Linked DNA regions of Sagittula stellata E-37. The main gene of each other region encodes a partner of the protein of the gene in region 2 in a complex. Links are inferred from orthologs where the notes say so. Each region holds a gene or a part of one and is shown on either strand. Other genes may lie near its edges. The genes, in order: scpA and meaB.

Region 1 (9,900 bases), 830 kb from region 2 along the record:
ATCCGCCAGTCCGGCTGCCGCGCCATCAGGTCCGGCGACACCATCACGTAGTCGAGCAGCGCCTGAAGATAGCGGTTTTCAGGTTCGATGAAGAAGCGCGAAGTGGCGGGCTGGGCACCGATCCGCCGAGAAAGAGCCTCCGCCGCGTGGGGGTCGTAAAGGGCGGTGTCGCCCTGCCCCAGAACGATCTCGACCGAGCTGCGGCCAAACAGGCTTTCGAATTCGTCGAGACCGGGACCGTCGTTCAGATCGCCCATCACGATCAGGCTCTGGCCGTCTGCAAGCAACGCGTCGATCCGGGCGCGCAACCAGATCGCCTGTGCCAGTTGCTTGCGCCGGTTGGCAATGGCCAGCCGCATGACATCATCCCGGCTGCGCGCGCCGTGCGGTGCCTTGGACTTCAGATGGGCGCCTATGAGATGCACTGCGTGGCCCGAGGCAGTCGTTACGGCCAGTTCCAGCGGCGGTTTCGAGAAGCGCACCGGGTCGGGGAAATCGTCGACATCGAGGTCGATGCGGAACTCCGTGTCAAAGCCCGGCGCGCCAGGCGTGGCCTTCGGGTCGTGCCGGACGGTCAGGCGCGCCGGGTCGTAGAGCAGCGCGATTTCCTGCTGCGTGTCGTTGGTGAAGCCGGTGATCGTGGCCGACGTGCGCAGGTCGAATGCCTGCGCAAAGGCCGTCAATGCGCGGGTGGTGGAGCGGCGGCTGCCGGTGTCCGGTGCCTCGATCACCATGACCGCATCGGCGTCGAGCACTTTGAAAACGGTGCCCAGTGCCTCTGCCTGCGCGCGGCGTGTCACATCGCGGCGCCCTGACCAGCCATCGTCGGCAATCAGGTGGCCGCGATCGTCGAACAACGCATCGAACCACTCGACGTTGTAGGTGGCAAAGCGCAAGCCGGGGTCAGGCGGTTTCGCGGGCGGAGATCTCATCCCACGCGCGGTTGATCGCGGCCATGCGCTTTTCGGCGATCTTGACCGCCTCTTCGGGCACACCGCGCGCGATCATCACGTCCGGGTGGCTGTCGCGCACGAGTTGCCGCCAATGCTTGCGGATTTCGCGCAGGTCCATATCGGGCGTGACGCCCAGCACATCGTAGGGATCGGGCACCGCGTCCGGCACAAGACGGCCGCGCATGGACCGGAAGCGGTTTTCCGACATGCCGAAGATCTCGGACACACGGGTCAGGAAGGCGTCCTCTGCCGGGTGATACTGGCCGTCCGCCATCGCGATATGGAACAACCCTTCCATCAGGTCGCACAACGCCTCGCGGTTTTCGCCGAACATGGTGGAGATGCGGCGGGCGTATTCCTCGAAACCTGCAACATCCTGCCGGGCAAGGTTGAAGACGCGGGCGGCGTTGCCCTCTTCCTCGGCCGGGATATGAAAGACCTCGCGGAAGGCGGTGACCTCGGCGCGGGTGACGAGGCCGTCGGCCTTGGCCATCTTTGCCGACAGGGCGATCACGGCGATGGTGAACGCCACGGAACGCTCAGGCGGCGTGCGCAGGCGGTCGAACAGCGCGCCAAGCGTTTCGCCGGAGGTCAGCGCAGAAAGCGCCTGGGTGATGCGGGTCCAGATCGACATGCCGGCATTTTACCGCGATGCAGCGAAACTGTCAGGGCAGGAAATACAGAATTTTCTGCATAAGCACGAAATCCATCCATCCGCCGGCCCCGAGGCGCACCTGCGAAAGGAGCGCGGCGGGGCAATCATGGTTGGCAGCACCGCCGGGATCGGCGCCCGATTTACCGAGGCATCGTCTGTGCACGCCATCCGCGTATAAAGCGCGATCAGTCGCCGCCATCAACGCGCGGTCAGGGCGAGCGACGCGCGCGGGCTATTTGGTCCGCACGATCATGCCAGGACGATGTCCGCGTCCGCTTGCCGGATCGCTGCAGCCAGGCCGGCAGGCCCATGCTGAAACCGGACTTGCGGCGCATCCAGATACGGAGCGAGCAGGTCGCTCAGGGCGGCGGCGTCGGGATGTGTAACCGTCAGTTCGGTCAGCGCCGCGCCGGATGCGGGCAACGAGCGCCCCGGCGGCACAGCCGAATGCCACTGGATCAGGGCCGGAAAAAGACCGTCGAACGGCAGGCGCCCGTCTTCGGGCACCGCCATGGTCCATGACAGTTTGCCGCGACTCAGTTCCACGGCCCGCCCGGCCATGGGAAGCGCCGCGATGGCCGCGTGGATGTCGGAGACGGCGCAGATCCACTTGTCCAGCCGTGCCTCACCCGCGAACTCGTCAAGGCCGAACCAGCGCGCGTCTGGCGGCGCGGAGGCGGACGGATCAATGGCAATCGCCTCGATGTAGAGTTCCGGGTCCAGCCCGACGAGCTGGTTGTGCGTGCCGAAACGCGGATGCACCCCGCCCGAGGACATGGGCAGCCCGAGCGCACCTTCGACATGCGCGATCGCTTCGGCGAGCGTTTCGCCCAGAACGGCGATATGATCGAGGGTCAGCGTCACCATTGAGTGTGAATTCCGTGCAGTCGCAGCACGATAGACGCGCAAATCCATGCTGCAAAGCGGAAAAACGACCGGTTCCGCGTTGAAAGCTCAGGCAAACGCCCCAAATATGACTGAATCTATAATCTTTACATGAGGGAAATATAGGATGCTGCTACGCGCTCTGGACAAGTTTTTCAGTCACGAAGCTTCGGGGGGCATCCTCCTCATACTTTCAGCGGTCCTGGCCATGGTGGTGGCCAATTCCGGGCTCGATATCCTGTATGACAACTTTCTCGGCAGCTACTTCAGCGTAACCATCAACGGCGAAGGCCTGGAAAAGCCGCTGATCCTGTGGATCAACGACGGGCTCATGGCGATCTTCTTCTTCCTGATCGGCCTTGAGCTGAAACGCGAACTTCTGGAAGGCAAGCTGAAGAACCCGTCTGACGTCGTCCTTCCGGGCATGGCCGCCGTGGGCGGTATGGTGCTTCCGGCCGTCGTCTACCTCGTCTTCAACTGGGGCAACACTGAAACGGTCAACGGTTGGGCCATCCCGGCGGCGACCGACATTGCCTTTGCCCTGGGCGTTCTGGCGCTGGTCGGCGACCGGGTTCCGGCCTCTTTGAAGGTCTTCCTGCTGACGCTGGCGATCCTTGACGATATGGGCGCGATCATCATCATCGCCCTGTTCTACACCGCCGAATTGAAGGTCAACTACCTGCTGATGGCGCTGATCCCAATGGCAGCCATGTGGTATCTGAACCGCCAGCGCGTGCACCGTGTGGCCCCGATCCTGCTTCTGGGTGTGGTGCTGTGGGTGCTGGTGCTGAAGTCGGGCGTTCATGCGACGCTGGCCGGTGTGGTCACCGCCTTCTTCATCCCGCTCAAGGACAAGTGGGGCAAGTCTCCCCTGCACTCCCTTGAGCACGGCCTGTCCCCCTATGTTCTCTACCTCATCATTCCGGTCTTCGCTTTTGCCAACGCGGGCGTTGTGCTGGCGGGCATGGAACTGAACCAGGTGCTGGCTCCGCTGCCGCTTGGCATCGCGCTTGGCCTGATCATCGGCAAGCAGGTGGGTGTCTTCGGCGTGGCCTTCCTGATGGTGAAGATGGGTCTGGCCCGGATGCCCTACGGCGCCAACTGGGCGCAGATCTACGGCATCGCCTGCCTCGCCGGGATCGGCTTTACCATGTCGCTCTTTATCGGCTCGCTGAGTTTCTCCGATCCGGCGCTGATGAACGAAGTGCGCATCGGCGTGCTGAGCGGATCGCTTATCTCGGGCATCATCGGCTACATCGCTCTGCGCATGTCGACCAGCAAGGAAGATCAGGCCGGCAAGGCCGAGAGCGAGTCAAACGCGACCGCAGCCTGAACCATCACGATCGGGGCCGTCCGCTACAGGTCGGCCCCGATCTGACGTTTTCGTCAAACAGACGGCCTTGGACCGGGCCATGATCTGCCCAGTTCCGCGAAATTGGGGCGGCTACCTAAGCCGCCATTGCGCTGACGCGCAGGCGTCTTTTTTTGATACCGCCAATGTTTCGCTGACGTCTTGAGGCGCCAAATTGTCTTCGCGCATCATCCTGTCGAGCACCGTAATGAGGTACGAAATCAGCGGAAACGTCCGGCAGATGGGCGCAGTCGCCGGTTTGCGCGGGCCTGAATTCGGAGCAAACGACCGGCAAGGCGGACCGCTACACCCGCCGGTATGACCTTGGCCCCGGCGATGCGCGCCCCCTGTCCAGGGGACGCGCGAAGGGGATCAGGCCGCCGCGTCGGAGCGCGCCAGACGGATCAGCCGCAGAATGTCCTGCGCCGCTTCGGGAATGTTGGTGCCGGGACCGAAGATCGCTTTCACCCCTGCATTTTTCAGGAATTCGTAGTCCTGGTGCGGGATGACACCGCCGCAGATCACGATGATGTCGCCCGCGCCTTCGGCCTGCAGCGCCTTGACCAGTTGCGGGGCCAGGGTCTTGTGACCGGCGGCCTGGCTGGAGATGCCGACCACGTGCACATCGTTGTCGATGGCGTCCTGAGCGGCCTCTTCCGGGGTCTGGAACAGCGGTCCCACGTCGACGTCGAACCCGATATCGGCAAAGGCCGTCGCGATGACCTTGGCGCCGCGGTCGTGACCGTCCTGCCCCATCTTGACCACCAGCATGCGCGGGCGGCGGCCTTCGTCCTCGGCGAACTGCTCCACCGATTTCTGGATGGCGGCAAAGCCCTCGTCGCCCTCGTAGGCCGCGCCGTACACACCGGCGAGGGTCTTCACCTCTGCCCGGTGCCGGCCGAATTCCTTTTCCATCGCCATGCTGATCTCTCCTACGGTGGCACGCGCGCGGGCCGCTTCGACCGCGGCATCAAGCAGGTTGCCGCCCTCTTTCGCACGGCGGGTCAGTTCTTCGAGCGCCGCGGTGCAAGCCGCCTCGTCGCGCGTGGAACGGATCTTCTCCAGTCGGGCGACCTGGCTCTCGCGCACCTTGGCGTTGTCGATGTCGAGGATGTCGAGGTCGTCCTCCTTCTCCAGCCGGTACTTGTTGACGCCGACGATCACGTCGGTGCCGCGGTCGATATCGGCCTGACGGCGGGCCGCCGTCTCTTCGATCCGGAGCTTCGGCATCCCGGATTCGACGGCGCGGGTCATGCCGCCCATCTCGTCCACTTCCTCGATCAACGCCCAGGCCCGTTCGGCCAGCTCGTTGGTCAGGCTCTCGACGTAGTAGGACCCCGCCAGCGGATCGACGACCTTTGTGACGCCGGTTTCCTCCTGCAGCACAAGCTGCGTGTTGCGCGCGATGCGGGCGGAGAATTCCGTCGGCAAGGCAATGGCTTCGTCGAGTGCGTTGGTGTGCAGCGACTGGGTGCCGCCAAGGACCGCCGACATCGCCTCATAAGCCGTGCGAATGACATTGTTATAGGGGTCCTGCTCTGCCAGCGACACGCCGGAGGTCTGGCAATGGGTGCGCAGCATCTTCGACCGGGGGTTCTGCGCCCCGAGTTCCGTCATGATGCGGTGCCACAGCAGTCGCGCGGCGCGCAGCTTGGCCACTTCCATGAAGAAGTTCTTGCCAATGGCGAAGAAGAAGGACAGACGGCCGGCGAATTTGTCAATGTCCATACCGGCTTCCATGGCGGTCTTCACGTACTCCTTGCCGTCGGCGAGGGTGAAGGCCAGCTCTTGGACGAGGTTCGCGCCCGCTTCCTGCATGTGATAGCCGGAAATCGAGATCGAGTTGAACTTCGGCATGTAATCCGATGTATACGCTATGATATCCGAGATGATGCGCATCGACGGCGCGGGCGGATAGATATACGTGTTGCGGACCATGAACTCCTTCAGGATGTCGTTCTGGATGGTCCCGGACAGCACGGACCTGTCATGGCCCTGCTCTTCGCCGGTGACGATAAAGTTCGCCAGAACCGGGATCACCGCGCCGTTCATCGTCATCGACACGGACACCTTGTCGAGCGGAATGCCGTCGAACAGGATCTTCATGTCCTCGACGCTGTCGATGGCGACCCCTGCCTTGCCCACATCCCCCACCACGCGCGGGTGATCGCTGTCGTAGCCGCGGTGCGTTGCAAGGTCGAAGGCGACGGACACACCCTGCTGCCCGGCGGCCAACGCCTTGCGGTAGAAGTTGTTCGATTCCTCGGCGGTGGAGAACCCGGCGTACTGGCGGATCGTCCAGGGACGGCCCGCGTACATCGTCGCCTTCACGCCACGGGTGAAGGGCTCCTGCCCCGGAAGGCTGCCCATGTGCGGCAGGCCCTCGGTGTCGGCGGCGGTGTAGAGCGGCTTGACAGGGATGCCTTCTAGCGTGTCCCAGGTCAGGTCGTCGACAGCCTTGCCGCGCAGTTCCTTTTCAGCGGTCGCGCGCCAGTCTTCGGGCAGATCCGTCATGTGTGTGTCCTCTCTCTTTCAGACCCGCCGCCAGGGTCAGCCTGCGGCGGCCCGGGTCCGGGTCGGCTTTCAATGTTGCGAGCCCGTCCGCCCCGGCTTCGAGCCAGAACAGATCGTCGGCGTAGGCCTCGCGCAGGCAGGCGCGCTGGCCGTCTGTGAAGGGCATGTAGCGGCCCTCTCCCTCCGGCATGTGGCCGGGATCTTCGCCCCGGTCCGAAAGTGTCGTGCGCAGGCCGCTCAGGTCGAGGTGGCGGTTGCGCCAGAACGCGCCCGGTCGGGCGACGGGCAGATGGGTCAGCCCGCTCATGACCGTCAGCAGGCGGTCGGGACGATCGCAGAACGCTTCGAACGGAGTGACGAGGATCTCTGCCTCCGGACAGGCGCAGGCCAGTTCGGTGACGAGTTCGCGCCAGCTTCGCGGGTTGGCGGCAATGCGGGCGAGCGTCTCCTCCGACGGGGCCGGTGCCCCGCGCGGGATGAGGTGGCCGATGAGCGACGCCCACCAGGCATCGAGCGCGCGCACCTGCAGACAGATCGTGTTGACGTGGCCAAAGGCCTTCGCCAGCCGGGCGACCCGTTCTCCGGCACCGGGATACAGGGTGGCCCGGCGCAGGCACCGGCGCGGCATACCAAGCATGTTCTCGTCACTGACGACAAGCCGCGCCGTGCCGGTCTTGCGGGCCCCTTCCAGCGCGAGGCGCACGCGCCCGGTGGCGCGGCGCGCCTGTGCCGGGCTTTCCGGCGCCTCCGCCACTCCGTGCAAAAGCCCCTTGCGTGTGCGCCACGGCCCCCAGAATCCCAGCCTGCGCGCCTCGAGGTCGGCACGGTGGGCGCGCAGGTAGGCCTGAAAGCTGGTGGTGGCGGCGCGGTGCGCGCCGAGGTGGAGAATGATCTGCATGGTCGTCACGGTCCCGGAGCGCCCGGACGCAGCCGATGCGCGCACGGTTCTTGCAACGGCAGAGCTTGCGCCCCGGCCGGTGACAATGCGGTTAAAGGTAAAATTTTCGCGGGCTGAGGTGCATGTGGCCTGTGCAGGACGCGCGGAGCGACATATATCTTGTGGTATGCGCTGGATTTTTCGCCTGACTGCCATTCTCTGCCTCGGGGCAGCCGCGCTGACCCCGGCATGGGCCGCCGATAACGATGCCGACAGGCCCATCGTGCTGGACGCCGCCGACACCTCTCTGTCGGACTGGCTGTGGATCAAGCGGCCCGTCGTGGTCTTTGCCGACAATGCCGCCGATCCGAGGTTCCAGGAACAGATCGAACTGCTGACCGACCGGTACACCGCGCTTGACGAGCGCGACGTGGTCATCATCGCGGACAGCGATCCGCAGGCGATGACCTCTGTCCGTAAGGCCCTGCGCCCACGCGGGTTCATGCTGGTGGTCATGGCAAAGGACGGCACCATCGTCACCCGCAAGCCGCGCCCGTGGTCGGTACGGGAGATCTCCCGCTCCATCGACAAGCTGCCGCTTCGGCAGGATGAGCTGAAGGGCTTCTGAGCCGTCGTCAGACGTTGCCGCGCAGGAAGAACAGCAGGCGCGCTTCCCGATGCAGCAGCATCATCGCGTTGTTCGTCGGATCGTAGATCGTCAGGCTCTGGTCCGACATCAACGCGTAGTAGGCATCCACTTGGAACTGGTCGTCCATACAGGCCATCGACGGCCCTATGAAACTGGACAGCAGGCCCATGCCCTCCTCCAGACTGATGGACATCAGTTGTTCGGAGACGACGTTGGGATTGGCCCCCGGCACGTCGAAGGCCACCACGCGCCCGGCCTTCACCAGCCGCAGACCGGCCCGCACGTCCGAGACGATCCGCACCCGATGGCTGCGCACCGAGGACGAGGCCAGATCGAAGATCGCCGCCGTGCACGTGGGCTTCGACGTGAAGCGCCGGGTCTGCGCAAGGTAGACGAGACCGGCAAGTTCGGCGCGGACCTCCTCCTCCTTGTCGAGGGGAATGCAGGACGTCAGGACAAGCAGCGCGGACAGGACAAGCACAACGTGCTTCGCAATGCGCATGATGTCCCGCCTCCGGCCGTTCCCTTCGGTCCGGGAGGGTAAGCGCAAGGTCTTGAGACTTCGTTTCGCCGAGGCGGGGCGCGCCGGTCAGGCGTCTTCCTCGGCCTCCGTCAGCGGCAGAGTTCCCGCGGCGCGACGGGTCAGGATGGCCCCGCCGATCAGGAAGAGCGCCACGTATCCCGCAAGGCTGCCCTGCCCTACGGTCAGGATGTGCCAATAGACGCCCAGGAACACCAGCGTCATGACCACCAGCACGATGACCGGCCCCAGAAGGTAGTAGGCCCAGCCCAGATCCACGTCCAGAAGCAGCCCGACCAGCGTCAGGTACAGCCCGTAGCCCGCGCCGACCGCCACGATGGAGACCGAAAGCGCCATGCCGAACAGCATCCACGTCGGCACCGTCCCCGGAACGACGGCCCAGAGACCCACGGCGACAACACCCGACACGATCAGCCCGGCCAGAAAGGCCAGGCTGTGCATCAGCCATATCGCTGCGACGCGTCGCATCATCGCCCTTGTCCCCGCTCGTTCCCGTCTCGAACAGAGAATAGACCGGAAAACACCCGGAGGTCACGGGTGCAAAAGCACTGCGCGCACCGACAGGGCCGGCGGCAGTGGGCAGCCGGCGCGGGAACAGCCGCCGGACACCTGTCCGACGCCTGTCTGCCCAGCCGTGCAAACCCCCTGCCGCCATGGTCTCACTCGAATTCCATGATCACGTCGTCGACCTTCAGGCTGTCGCCCGGGCCCGCGTTGATCCTGGACACGACGCCCTTCTTCTCGGCGCGCAGGATGTTCTCCATCTTCATCGCCTCGACCGTGCAGAGCGCCTGCCCCTCCTGCACTTCTTGTCCTTCCTCCACGTCGATCTTCACGATCAGGCCGGGCATCGGGCAAAGCAGCAGCTTGGAGGTGTCGGGCGGGAGTTTCTCCGGCATCAGCCGGGCCAGTTCGGCCTGGCGCGGGCTGCGGACATGCACCTTCAGGTCGGCGCCACGGGTGCGCAGGCGGAAGCCCTGGGTGATCTTGTCCACCTTCAGGACCAGCGGCGTGCCGTCCACGGTCATCCGTGCAAGACTGTCGCCGGGCGTCCAGTCGCCTTCCACCCGCATCGTTTCGCCATCGGCAAAGGCAATGGTCGCGCCTTTCTGGTCGGCGTCCACGGTCATGTCGAAGGAGGTATCCTGCAGTGTCACGTTCCATTCGGACCCGACACGGCGTTCGTGGTTGCCGAGGCGCCCGGTCACACGCGTGCGCCGGATCTCTGCCACCCGGTTCATCGCGGCCGCGGCAGCGGCCACGTGCTTGAGCTGCGCCTCGCTCAGCGCCACGCCTTCGAAACCTTCGGGATATTCCTCGGCAATGAAGGCGGTGGTCATGTCGCCCGAGATGAACTTCGGATGATCCATCACGGCGGCCACGAACGGCAGGTTGTGACCGATGCCCTCGACCTCGAAACTGTCGAGTGCGTTGCGCATGACTTCGATTGCGGCCCCCCGGGTCGGGCCCCAGGT
Region 2 (9,754 bases):
GGTTCGGCAGGTAACGCCGCTTGGTCTTGTTGTTGGCATGGCTGACATTGTTGCCAACCATCGGGCCCTTACCGGTCAGTTCGCAAACACGCGACATCGTTTCGTCCTCATTGTCAGTCGGCCAGAGCCTTGCCAGCCCCAAACCGCGCCAATATCAAAGGGCGCCGCCCGTTTGAGGGAAGGCGCCCAGAATCTCGTTCTGCGGCTTCTAGGCATATGGAGCGGAGTCGTCAAGCCCTCTCGGTCAGGGCCTCTGCCTCGGCTTCGGCCCGTTGCGCCAGACCTTCGCGACCACGGTATCTGGCGATCTCGGCCAGGTGAAGCCAGTAGCTTTCGGACCGGCGCCGCACGTCGCGGTGCACCCTGCCGATTTCACGCGGATCGGCAAGCCCCTCGGCCAGATCGGTCTTCAGCCAGTCGAAACGCCCGCCTTGCCGGATCACCCGCGTCGCGGGGTGTCCGCCACACGGCAGCATGACCAGCGTCAGACGGGGGAAGAGTGCGCGAATCATCCGTCCGTGTTCGACGTCCATGCGCTTGAACGGGTCGACCAGCACCGCGCCGCGCATCTGCGTCCCGCGCCCCTCCAGCGTCCCGAGCGCCCCGTCCCAACCATCCGCCTCCCCCCGGTAGCGCCGGTCGAAGGGCACCACTTCCGGGTCGATCGACACCTGTGGAGAGATCGCCAGAATCCGGTCGATCCGAAGCGCGCGGGCAAAGCGCAGGGCGCCGTAGCCACCCATCGAGAACCCCATCGCAGCCACCTCGTCATAGCGTTCGACAAAGCGCGACAGGGCCGCTTCAAGCGCCTCGGTCTCGTCGTTGATGAACCAGTCGTTCTCGCGCGATTGGATGTGTAGATGCGCAAAGCTGCGGGTCACGAAGCCCATGACCGGGCGCGGCTCGTCGAAGGAACCCGGCGCGCCGACGCGTTGACGGAAACTGACGAACAGCTTCTTCCTCCGAGGCCGAAAGACCGTCGCCCTCAGACGGCCCCCATCGAACACCGGATGGGCCTTCATCGGTCCAGGTGGTCCTCCAGCATTTGCCGGGCGGCCAGACCCGGAGACAAGGTCCCCGCCGCGACCTGTGCCGCCAGGTCCGCCATAGCCTGCTTAGGCCCGGGGTCGCGCAGGCGTGCCAGCAGACCGTCGCGCACCTCCGCTTCGAACCAGAAACGCGCCTGCTCGGCGCGGCGTGCGTCGAAATGCCCGTTCTCTCGCCGCCAGTCCGCCAGTGCCGTCATCTCGTCCCAAGCGGCGTCCAGTCCGTTCCGTTCGATGGCAGAGACGGTCATTGCCTTGGGAAAGCCCTGCGGGTCCTGCGGCCGTTTCCTGAGCAGACGCAGCGCCCCGGCGTAGTCGGCACAAGTCCTGACGGCCTGCCTTTTCAGGTCGCCATCCGCCTTGTTGACCAGCAGGATGTCGGCCATCTCCATTATGCCGCGCTTCACGCCCTGCAATTCGTCTCCGCCCGCAGGGGCCAGCAACAGCAGGAAAAGGTCGCACATTTCGGCCACCATGGTTTCTGACTGGCCGACGCCGACCGTTTCGATCAGCACCACGTCGAACCCCGCCGCTTCGCAGAGGTCGATGGCTTCCCGCGTGCGGCGTGCGACGCCGCCCAGTTGGCTTTGCGCGGGCGACGGGCGGATGAATGCGTTGCGCTCGCGCGACAGCCGCTCCATCCGCGTCTTGTCGCCTAGAATCGAGCCGCCCGAGCGCGCGGAAGACGGGTCCACCGCCAGAACCGCCACCTTCAGGCCCTTCTCGATCAGCATCATTCCGAAGGCTTCGATGAAGGTCGATTTCCCGACACCGGGCGTGCCGGACAACCCAATTCGCAGCGCCTGCCGGTTGCATCCCGCAAGTTCGCCCAAAAGGTGAGACGTCGTTTCCCGATGCTCTTTACGGGAACTCTCGGCCATCGTGATCGCCTTCGCCAGGGCTCTGCGATCTCCGGCCAGCACAGAATCCTTCATGCTCTTGAGTTCGGCGCCCTGCCCGGCCTCTGTCACCTTCGTCACCTGTCGTCGCCTTTCTTCTGTTGTCCGTGCCGCCAAACGGCGATCTTTCCGAGACGGGATGCCCGGGCCGACCACATGCGCCGCAAAGCAAGTCGGCCGGCCTTCTGCATCTCGCACCGACCTCTCGTCGGCGGCGCCATCGCCACTCCGTCATCCGGCTTTTCCGACGAAATAAACCGAAACACCGCGCGGAGTGAACATGCCCGTTCCGCCCACCGTGAAAAAGCCGAATCGAATTGCAGACCGGGCCCGCATGGATCTGGCCCGCACGCCCGATTTCACCGACACCGCTCTCCATGCCGGCTTCCACCGCAAAAACCAGTGGTTCCTCGGTGACACCGGCAACGACACCGCGCTGGAAAGCACCGATGCCGCCTCTCTTGCCTGACCGGGCAGCGTGTGGATAAGGGGCACATGTCCCAGACCCTGCCCATCGACGACGCCCTGCCCGACCTGATCGCCGCCCTGCGCGCCCACGGACGGGCCGTGCTGCAGGCGCCGCCCGGTGCGGGCAAGACGACGCGGGTGCCGTTTGCCCTTCGCGATGCCGGGCTGACCGGTGGCCGAATCGTCATGCTCGAACCCCGCCGCCTCGCTGCCCGTGCCGCCGCGCAAAGGCTGGCAGAGCAGTTGGGGGAACAGCCGGGACAGACCGTCGGTTACCGGATGCGCGGCGAAAGCGCGGTCTCGAAAGACACCCGGATCGAGGTCGTGACAGAAGGCATCCTGACGCGGATGATCCAATCCGATCCGGAACTTGGCGGCATCGGCGCGGTGCTCTTCGACGAATTCCACGAACGCTCGCTCAACGCGGATCTGGGCCTCGCCTTGTGCCTCGAGATCGCGGGAGCCTTGCGCGACGACCTGCTCCTGCTGGTGATGTCCGCCACGCTCGACGCCGCCCCTGTGGCCGAACTGATGAATGCGCCCGTCGTGACCTCCGAAGGCCGCGCATTCCCGGTCGAACCTATCTGGCGCGACACCCCCGTGCCGAAACAGACCCGCTTCGACGCCGCAATGGCCGACCTGATCGTCAAGGCCCATACCGAGACCGAGGGCGGCATCCTCGCTTTCCTGCCTGGCGAGGGCGAGATCCGCCGCACGCAGGCACTTCTGAAAGACCGACTGCCCGCCGGCACACACGTCCGCCCCTTGTTCGGTGCCATGGACCTGAAGGACCAGCGCGCCGCGATCCGGCCGGAAACGGATGGACGCAAGCTGGTTCTCGCCACGTCCATCGCCGAAACGTCGCTGACCATCGAGGACATCCGCGTCGTCGTCGACGGCGGCAAGGCGCGGCGGGCGCGCTTCGATCCCGGCTCGGGCATGTCGCGGCTGGTGACGGAGCGGGTGACCCGGGCAGAAGCCACACAGCGCGCCGGGCGCGCCGGGCGTGTCGCCCCGGGCACCGCCTACAAGCTTTGGACGAAGGGTGAGGAAGGGGCGCTAAGTCCCTTCCCACCAGCGGAAATCGAAGCCGCCGACCTGTCGTCTCTGGTGCTGGAGCTCGCGCTCTGGGGAGCAGAGGATCTGCCGTTCCTGACGCAACCGCCGCCCGGCGCCCTGTCGGAGGCGCGCGCGTTGCTCGAAATGCTGGGCGCCTTGGACTCTGAGGGCCGGATCAAGGCGCACGGACGACAGTTGTCCACATTTCCGCTGCATCCCCGGCTTGCCCATATGCTCCAAACCTGTGGTGCACAGGCAGCCGAATTGGCCGCACTCTTGTCGGATCGCGATCCACTCACAGGAGCATCCACAGACTTGTCCCTTCGGCTCGAGGCGCTGGCCGATCCGAAACGCTTTCAGGAGACCCGCGCCATCGGCCTGCGACGCCCCGCGCTCGACCGCATCCGACAGGAGGCGAAGCGCCTGATAAAGAGCACGAGGATAAGTGCCAAACGGGCTGGCACATCAGGGAAATCCGACGATGTGGAAAGGCGTTGGTCGGCAGCCGAAATGGCCGCACTCGCTTATCCGGACCGCATCGGCCTCAGACGCAAGGGCGACGCGCCGCGTTTCCAGTTGTCGGGCGGAAAGGGCGCTGTGATGGACGAGGCCGATCCTTTGGCCGTCGAACGGCTGATCGTGGTCACCGATACGGACGGAAACCCGCGCGAAGCGAAGATCCGTCAGGCCATCGCCATTTCCCTGTCGGAAGTGCGCGCGCTTTTTGCTGACGGCATCGGCTGGGTCGACACCTGCGCATGGTCAAAACGTGAACGTCGCGTGATCGCCCGCCGCCAGGAACGGCTGGGTGCCATCGCGCTGGACGACCGCGTCTGGAAGGACGCCGCCACAGATGCGATATCCCGGGCGATGCTGGACGGCGTCCGGGACCTCGGCCTTTCACTATCCGGACCTGTCCACAGGTTCCTTGCCCGCGTGGCGCTGGCCCGCGAAGCCGGACACGATCTGCCGGACATGACGCCAGGGGCCTTGATGGAGAACCTCGAAGACTGGCTATTGCCGTACCTTGGGGGCGTGAAGACAGCGGACGACTGGAAACGGTTCGACCTGCTCCCCGCGCTGCGTGCACGGCTGGACTGGGGCCAGATGCAGGCTCTGGACAGCGCGGTGCCCGCGCATTTCATGACGCCCCTGGGACGGCAGATCCCCATCGACTACTCCGGCGATCACCCGGAAATCTCGCTCAGGCTGCAGGAGATGTTCGGCCAGACGACCCATCCGATGGTCGGGCGCACACCGTTGAAAGTCACGCTGCTGTCGCCGGCCCAACGCCCGGTGCAGACCACCATGGACCTGCCCGGCTTCTGGTCCGGCTCCTACGCCGACGTCCGAAAAGAGATGCGCGCGCGTTATCCCCGCCATCCCTGGCCGGAGGACCCCACGGAAGCCGACCCCACGCTGCGCGCCAAACCGCGCGGGACGTGAAAACGCCGCGCCGGTGTCACAAAGACTTTGGATAGCGTTAAACGCTGCATCGCCAAGTGCCTGTCGCAGATCGCGAAAGGACATGACATGTCGATGCAAGCCCCCGCACCGCCGGGATCGCACCCTGGGCCAGCGCTCCGCCGGTTCGCACCGGAGCCACACCTGCGCGCGGGGCACCAACTGCGCCCGGTGCATCGCACCCGGACCACCGACCTTGACCTGCTGATCGTCCGGGCGATGATCATCGTCTTCGTGGCGGTGGTCTGGCTGGTCGCGGTCGCTTGGGCAGCGGAGCAGTTGTACTGACGGACCTGATACGCCGCCGTGGCAGGAAGGACACTCAGGGAAAATTAACCACGGCAGAGTAACGTCCTGGCAACGAACACAGAGTGACGAGACTGCCTTGACCGATTCCGCGCCCGATCCAGCCGATGTGCCACGCCGCATCAGCGCCACCGCCCCCTTCGTCGCCTATCGTGGACCACGAAAGTGGGAGGACCGGCACCCGGCGCAGCCGCTGATCTGGGCGCTGGTCTGGACAATCGTCCCCGCCTTCTGGGTCGGCAGCATCTACTGGCTGGCGCAGGCGCTTTTCTGAGGCAGGGTGCAGAATCTGCACCCTACGGCACGTTTCGCAGGCGGCGGATCAGCTTTCCACGCACCAGCGCATGATCGCTTTCTGGGCATGCAGGCGGTTCTCCGCCTCGTCCCAGATGACCGAATGCGGGCCGTCCATGATCTCGGAGGTGACCTCTTCCTCGCGGTGCGCCGGCAGGCAGTGCATGAAGAGCGCGTCCTCCTTGGCCTGCGCCATGAGTGCCGCGTTCACCTGATAGGGCCGGAGCATGTTGTGCCGCCGCTCGCGCGCGCTTTGCGCGTCGTGCATCGACACCCATGTATCCGCGACCACAAGGTCGGCGCCCTCCACCGCCTTTGCCGGGTCACGCTCGATGGTGACCTTGCTGCCCTGCTGGCGCGCCCAGCCGACGAATTCCGGCTCCGGATCGAGTTGCACGGGTCCCGAGAAGGTCAGGTCGAAGCCGAACTGGCCCGCGGCATGCAGAAAGGAGGCGCAAACGTTGTTGCCATCGCCGCACCAGACCACCTTCTTGCCGGCGATGGGGCCGCGATGCTCTTCGAAGGTCATCACGTCGGCCATGATCTGGCAGGGATGGGTGCGGTCGGTCAGCCCGTTGATGACGGGGACCGAGGCGTATTCCGCCATCTCTTCCAGCACGGATTCGTCGAAGGTCCGGATCATGATCATGTCGACATAGCGCGACATGACACGGGCCGTGTCGGCGATGGTTTCGCCGTGGCCGAGCTGCATGTCCGAGCCCGAGAGCACCATGGTCTGCCCGCCCATCTGCCGCACGCCCACGTCGAAGGAGGTGCGCGTCCGGGTCGAGGGCTTTTCGAAGATCAGCGCCACCATGCGGTTCTTGAGCGGCAGCTCGTCGTCGGGTTCGACCTTGGGCTTGCCCTTGCGCGCGTCCTTCACGGCCCGGGCGTTGTCGATGATGCCCCTGAGGGCGGTCTTGTCGGTCTTGTGGATATCGAGGAAGTGGTTCATCGGTCGGGTTCTTTGCGCTTGCGGAGGAACCGGGGCTCTGCCCCGGACCCCGAGGGTATTGTTGCCAAGATGAAGATCAGGCGGCTTCGACAGCGGTTGCGGCCTTGTCGAGGCGGGCGAGCGCCTCGGCGATTTCCGCCTCTGTGATGTTGAGCGGCGGCAGAAGGCGCACGACGTTGTCGGCGGCGGGGACAGTGATGACCTCGGCGGCGTAGCCTGCCTTGACCACGTCGGCGGCAGCGGCTTTGGGCGTGCACTTGAGACCCAGCATCAGACCCATGCCGCGCACCTCCTCGAAGGTGTCGGGATGCGCGGCGACGAGGCCTTCGAGCTTCTGGCGGAGGAGGCCCGCGCTTGCGTTCACGCTGTCGAGGAAGGCCGGATCGGAGATGCGGTCGATCACCGCCTTGCCCACGGCGCAGCCCAGCGGGTTGCCGCCGTATGTGGAACCGTGGGTGCCCGCGACCATGCCGCTGGCCGCCTCTTCGGTGGCCAGCACCGCGCCCAGCGGGAAGCCGCCGCCAATGCCTTTCGCGACCATCATGATGTCCGGGGTCACGCCCGCCCATTCATGCGCGAACAGCCGCCCGGTCCGGCCGACGCCGCACTGCACCTCGTCGAGGATCAGCAGGATGCCCTTTTCATCGCAGAGCTTGCGCAGGCCCTTCAGGCACTGGTCGGGCAGCGGGCGGATGCCGCCTTCGCCCTGCACCGGTTCGATCAGAATCGCGGCGGTCCTGTCGGTGATGGCCTCGTTCAGCGCGTCGTGGTCGCCCCAGTCGAGGTGCACGAAGCCGTCGAGCACCGGGCCGAAACCCTTGACCATCTTCTCGGACCCGGAGGCCGCGATGGCTGCAGAGGACCGGCCATGGAAGCAGCCGGAGAAGGTCAGGATCTCGATCTTCTCCTTCTCGCCCTTCTCGTACCAGTACTTGCGAGCCATCTTGACCGCCAGTTCGCAGGCCTCCGTACCCGAGTTGGTGAAGAACACCGTGTCGGCGAAGGTGACTTCGACCAGCTTGCCGGCCAGCGCCTGCTGTTGCGGGATCTCGTAGAGGTTCGACACGTGCCAGAGCTTGGACGCCTGTTCGGTCAGCGCGGCTGTGAGATCGGGGTTCGCATGGCCCAGGGCGTTCACCGCGATGCCGCTGCCGAGATCGAGGAATCGGCGCCCGTCCTCCTCGATCAGCCAAGCGCCCTCGCCCTTCACGAAGTGCAGGGGCGCGCGGTTGTAGGTCGGCAGAACGGAAGGGATCATGGCTCATGTCCTCTGGGAAATAGAGGTCCGATTGGTGGCAAGCCCTCGGGCTTTAGTCAAGTCGGACCGGTTCTGGGGAAAGTGACGCAGGATGACAGGCGCGCCGGACAGGCACGCAGGGAGAGCTCAGGCTCGTCGGATCATCGCAGTTTGCATCATGGCGCGTCTTTGACCGGTTCCGGGGCGGAAAGCAAGCGGTTTGCAAGGACCGCGTCTTCAAAGCGCAGCGAAACCGGCGACGGCGCGCAGAAAGATGTCGGCACCGGCCCCGATCAGGGCATCGTGGAAGTCGTAGTCCGGGGCGTGCAGCGGCGGACAGGTTTCGCCCGCCCCGAGGAAGAACATCGCCGCCGGCATGTTCGCGCCGAAGCGGCCGAAGTCCTCGGAAGCACGCATCGGCATGCCCTCGGACACGCGCCTGCAGCCCCGGGTGGCACGCTCCAGCACGGCGACGGCCTCGGGGGCGTTCACGCAATGGCCGAAGGCCTCGTGCACCGCGATCTCCGCCGTCAGTCCGGTGGCGGCTTTTGCGACTTGCGCGCGGGCCTCATCCTCGAGCGCGGCCATGCGGTCGTCGAGGAGGGTACGCAGGGTGACCATGATCTCGGCCTCACCCGGTGCCACGCCGAAGGCCGGGACGCCCAACCGGGCATGGGTCACGGTCGCCAGCCGGAAATCCGGGTGTTCGGTCGGCAGATCGCGGGTCAGCGCGCCGAAGTCGGCGATCAGCCGGGCCAGAGCCAGGCCGGGAGACACCCCCTTCTCCGGCTCGGATGCGTGCGCCGTGCGCCCCGAAAGCCTTACGCGCAGCCCGCGCGAGGCACAGTTGACCGGCCCCTCCTTCAGTGCAACCGCGCCCAATGGCAGGCCGGGCATGTTGTGCAGGGAAATGGCCATGTCCGCGCCGAGCGTGCCGAAGCGGTGGTCCCCGATCACCGCGCGGGCGCCCTGCCCTGTCTCTTCGGCGGGCTGAAAGAGCAGGATCACGCGGGTGTCGGGCGGCTGCCGCGACAGGACGCGGGCCACGGCGTAGAGCGTCGCCATATGCCCGTCGTGACCGCATAGATGCGCCACGCCCGCGCGTTCGGATCGCCACGCGGGGTGTCCGGTCTCGACAATGGGCAGTGCGTCAAGCTCGCAACGGATCAAGAGGCCCCGGTCGCCCGTGCCGAAGGTCGCGGCAACGCCGGTGCCGCCAAGGCCAGTGATCAACGTGGCGGGGTTCAGGGCCGTGAGATGTCGGACGATGATCGCGGCGGTGGCGTCCTCCTCGCCCGAGAGATCGGGGGCGCGGTGCAGGTTGTGCCGCAGGTGCCGCGCGGCGGCGATGTCCTCTTCCGTGACGCCTGTCATGGCTGTTCTCCCCGATGCCCTGTTGTGCGTCATCCCATCACGGCGGGCGCGCGGGTGCAATAACTGCAGCCTTTGGCGCGCTTGCGGCATAACCCGCCCCGGAACCGGATCAGCGCCGGTCAGGCGGCGCTCCCCAGCCCGGCCGACAGCGCCAGCGGATGCAGCAGGAAAAGGACGTGCAATTGGCCAGGCCTCCGAGACCTGCACGGCAGGCTGGGCAGACGTGTTTGACAGGCGGTCGATCCACGCACTCTCCGCAGGTGGCGCGATCACCCCCCGAACGGGTCCTCCGGATAACCGACACCCGTCAGGTACAACCCCTGCGGCGGGCAGACCGGCCCGCAAGCCGCACGGTCGCGCGCCTCCAGAGCCGCGCCCACACGGTCCGGCGCCCAGGCCCCGGCACCGACCCGTTCCAGCGTGCCGACGAAAGAGCGCACCTGATTATGCAGGAAAGACCGCGCGCGCAACGAGAACCACACCTCTGGCCCTGCGGGGCCGTCGACCGCCTTGATCTCCAGCGAATCAAGCGTCTTCACCGGCGATTTCGCCTGGCACATCACCGACCGGAAGGTGGTGAAATCGTGCCGTCCCACAAGGTGGGCCGCGCCTTCGCGCATCGCCGTCACGTCGAGCGGGTGCATGACCCGCC

What was found.
Region 1: the proteins of meaB (region 2) and scpA are in contact, whole or in part, in a crystal structure (PDB 8DPB), measured with the Methylorubrum extorquens proteins. The link is inferred for Sagittula stellata E-37 from one-to-one orthologs. Residues at the interface, in SOR26638.1 of Methylorubrum extorquens: Arg20, Ala21, Ala24, Arg25, Thr28, Ser32, Arg33, Arg34, His37, Thr98, Gly99, Gly100, Ser101, Ile102, Leu103, Lys106, Thr107, Ala110, Ala113, Ile114, Asp115, Arg116, Ala118, Phe119, Ile120, Arg121, Pro122, Pro124; in SOR27001.1 of Methylorubrum extorquens: Glu577, Glu578, Asn579, Asp580, Gly581, Arg582, Arg583, Arg585, His596, Ala604, Ser605, Ala608, Asp609, Gly611, Phe612, Asp613, Val614, Asp615, Ile616, Gly617, Pro618, Leu619, Glu625, Arg628, Gln629, Val631, Glu632, Asn633, Asp634, Glu661.

The regions. Positions count from the first base shown.
Region 1 is NZ_CP155729.1:3,138,290-3,148,189, forward strand. Bases 3,788-6,787 are described here. They hold scpA (methylmalonyl-CoA mutase), read right to left. Parts: upstream 6,359-6,787; coding sequence 4,217-6,358; downstream 3,788-4,216. Other genes in these bases: nhaA (Na+/H+ antiporter NhaA), read left to right, coding at 3,788-3,826; ABFK29_RS14905 (hypothetical protein), read right to left, coding at 6,321-6,787. Also shown: ABFK29_RS14880 (endonuclease/exonuclease/phosphatase family protein), read right to left, coding at 1-896; ABFK29_RS14885 (TerB family tellurite resistance protein), read right to left, coding at 904-1,587; ABFK29_RS14890 (VOC family protein), read right to left, coding at 1,858-2,475; more of nhaA, read left to right, coding at 2,621-3,787; more of ABFK29_RS14905, read right to left, coding at 6,788-7,256; ABFK29_RS14910 (DUF4174 domain-containing protein), read left to right, coding at 7,423-7,863; ABFK29_RS14915 (hypothetical protein), read right to left, coding at 7,871-8,386; ABFK29_RS14920 (hypothetical protein), read right to left, coding at 8,474-8,896; ABFK29_RS14925 (acetyl-CoA carboxylase biotin carboxylase subunit), read right to left, coding at 9,085-9,900. UniProt on the Escherichia coli protein: Catalyzes the interconversion of succinyl-CoA and methylmalonyl-CoA. Could be part of a pathway that converts succinate to propionate.
Region 2 is NZ_CP155729.1:3,976,993-3,986,746, forward strand. What follows is about bases 1-2,854. They hold meaB (methylmalonyl Co-A mutase-associated GTPase MeaB), read right to left. Parts: upstream 1,982-2,854; coding sequence 1,019-1,981; downstream 1-1,018. Other genes in these bases: rpmB (50S ribosomal protein L28), read right to left, coding at 1-97; ABFK29_RS19010 (alpha/beta hydrolase), read right to left, coding at 231-1,022; ABFK29_RS19020 (hypothetical protein), read left to right, coding at 2,226-2,414; hrpB (ATP-dependent helicase HrpB), read left to right, coding at 2,441-2,854. Also shown: more of hrpB, read left to right, coding at 2,855-4,918; ABFK29_RS19030 (hypothetical protein), read left to right, coding at 5,006-5,224; ABFK29_RS19035 (hypothetical protein), read left to right, coding at 5,322-5,516; argF (ornithine carbamoyltransferase), read right to left, coding at 5,565-6,491; ABFK29_RS19045 (aspartate aminotransferase family protein), read right to left, coding at 6,568-7,749; ABFK29_RS19050 (amidohydrolase), read right to left, coding at 7,966-9,102; tRNA pseudouridine(38-40) synthase TruA, read right to left, coding at 9,372-9,754. UniProt on the Escherichia coli protein: Binds and hydrolyzes GTP. Likely functions as a G-protein chaperone that assists AdoCbl cofactor delivery to the methylmalonyl-CoA mutase (MCM) ScpA and reactivation of the enzyme during catalysis.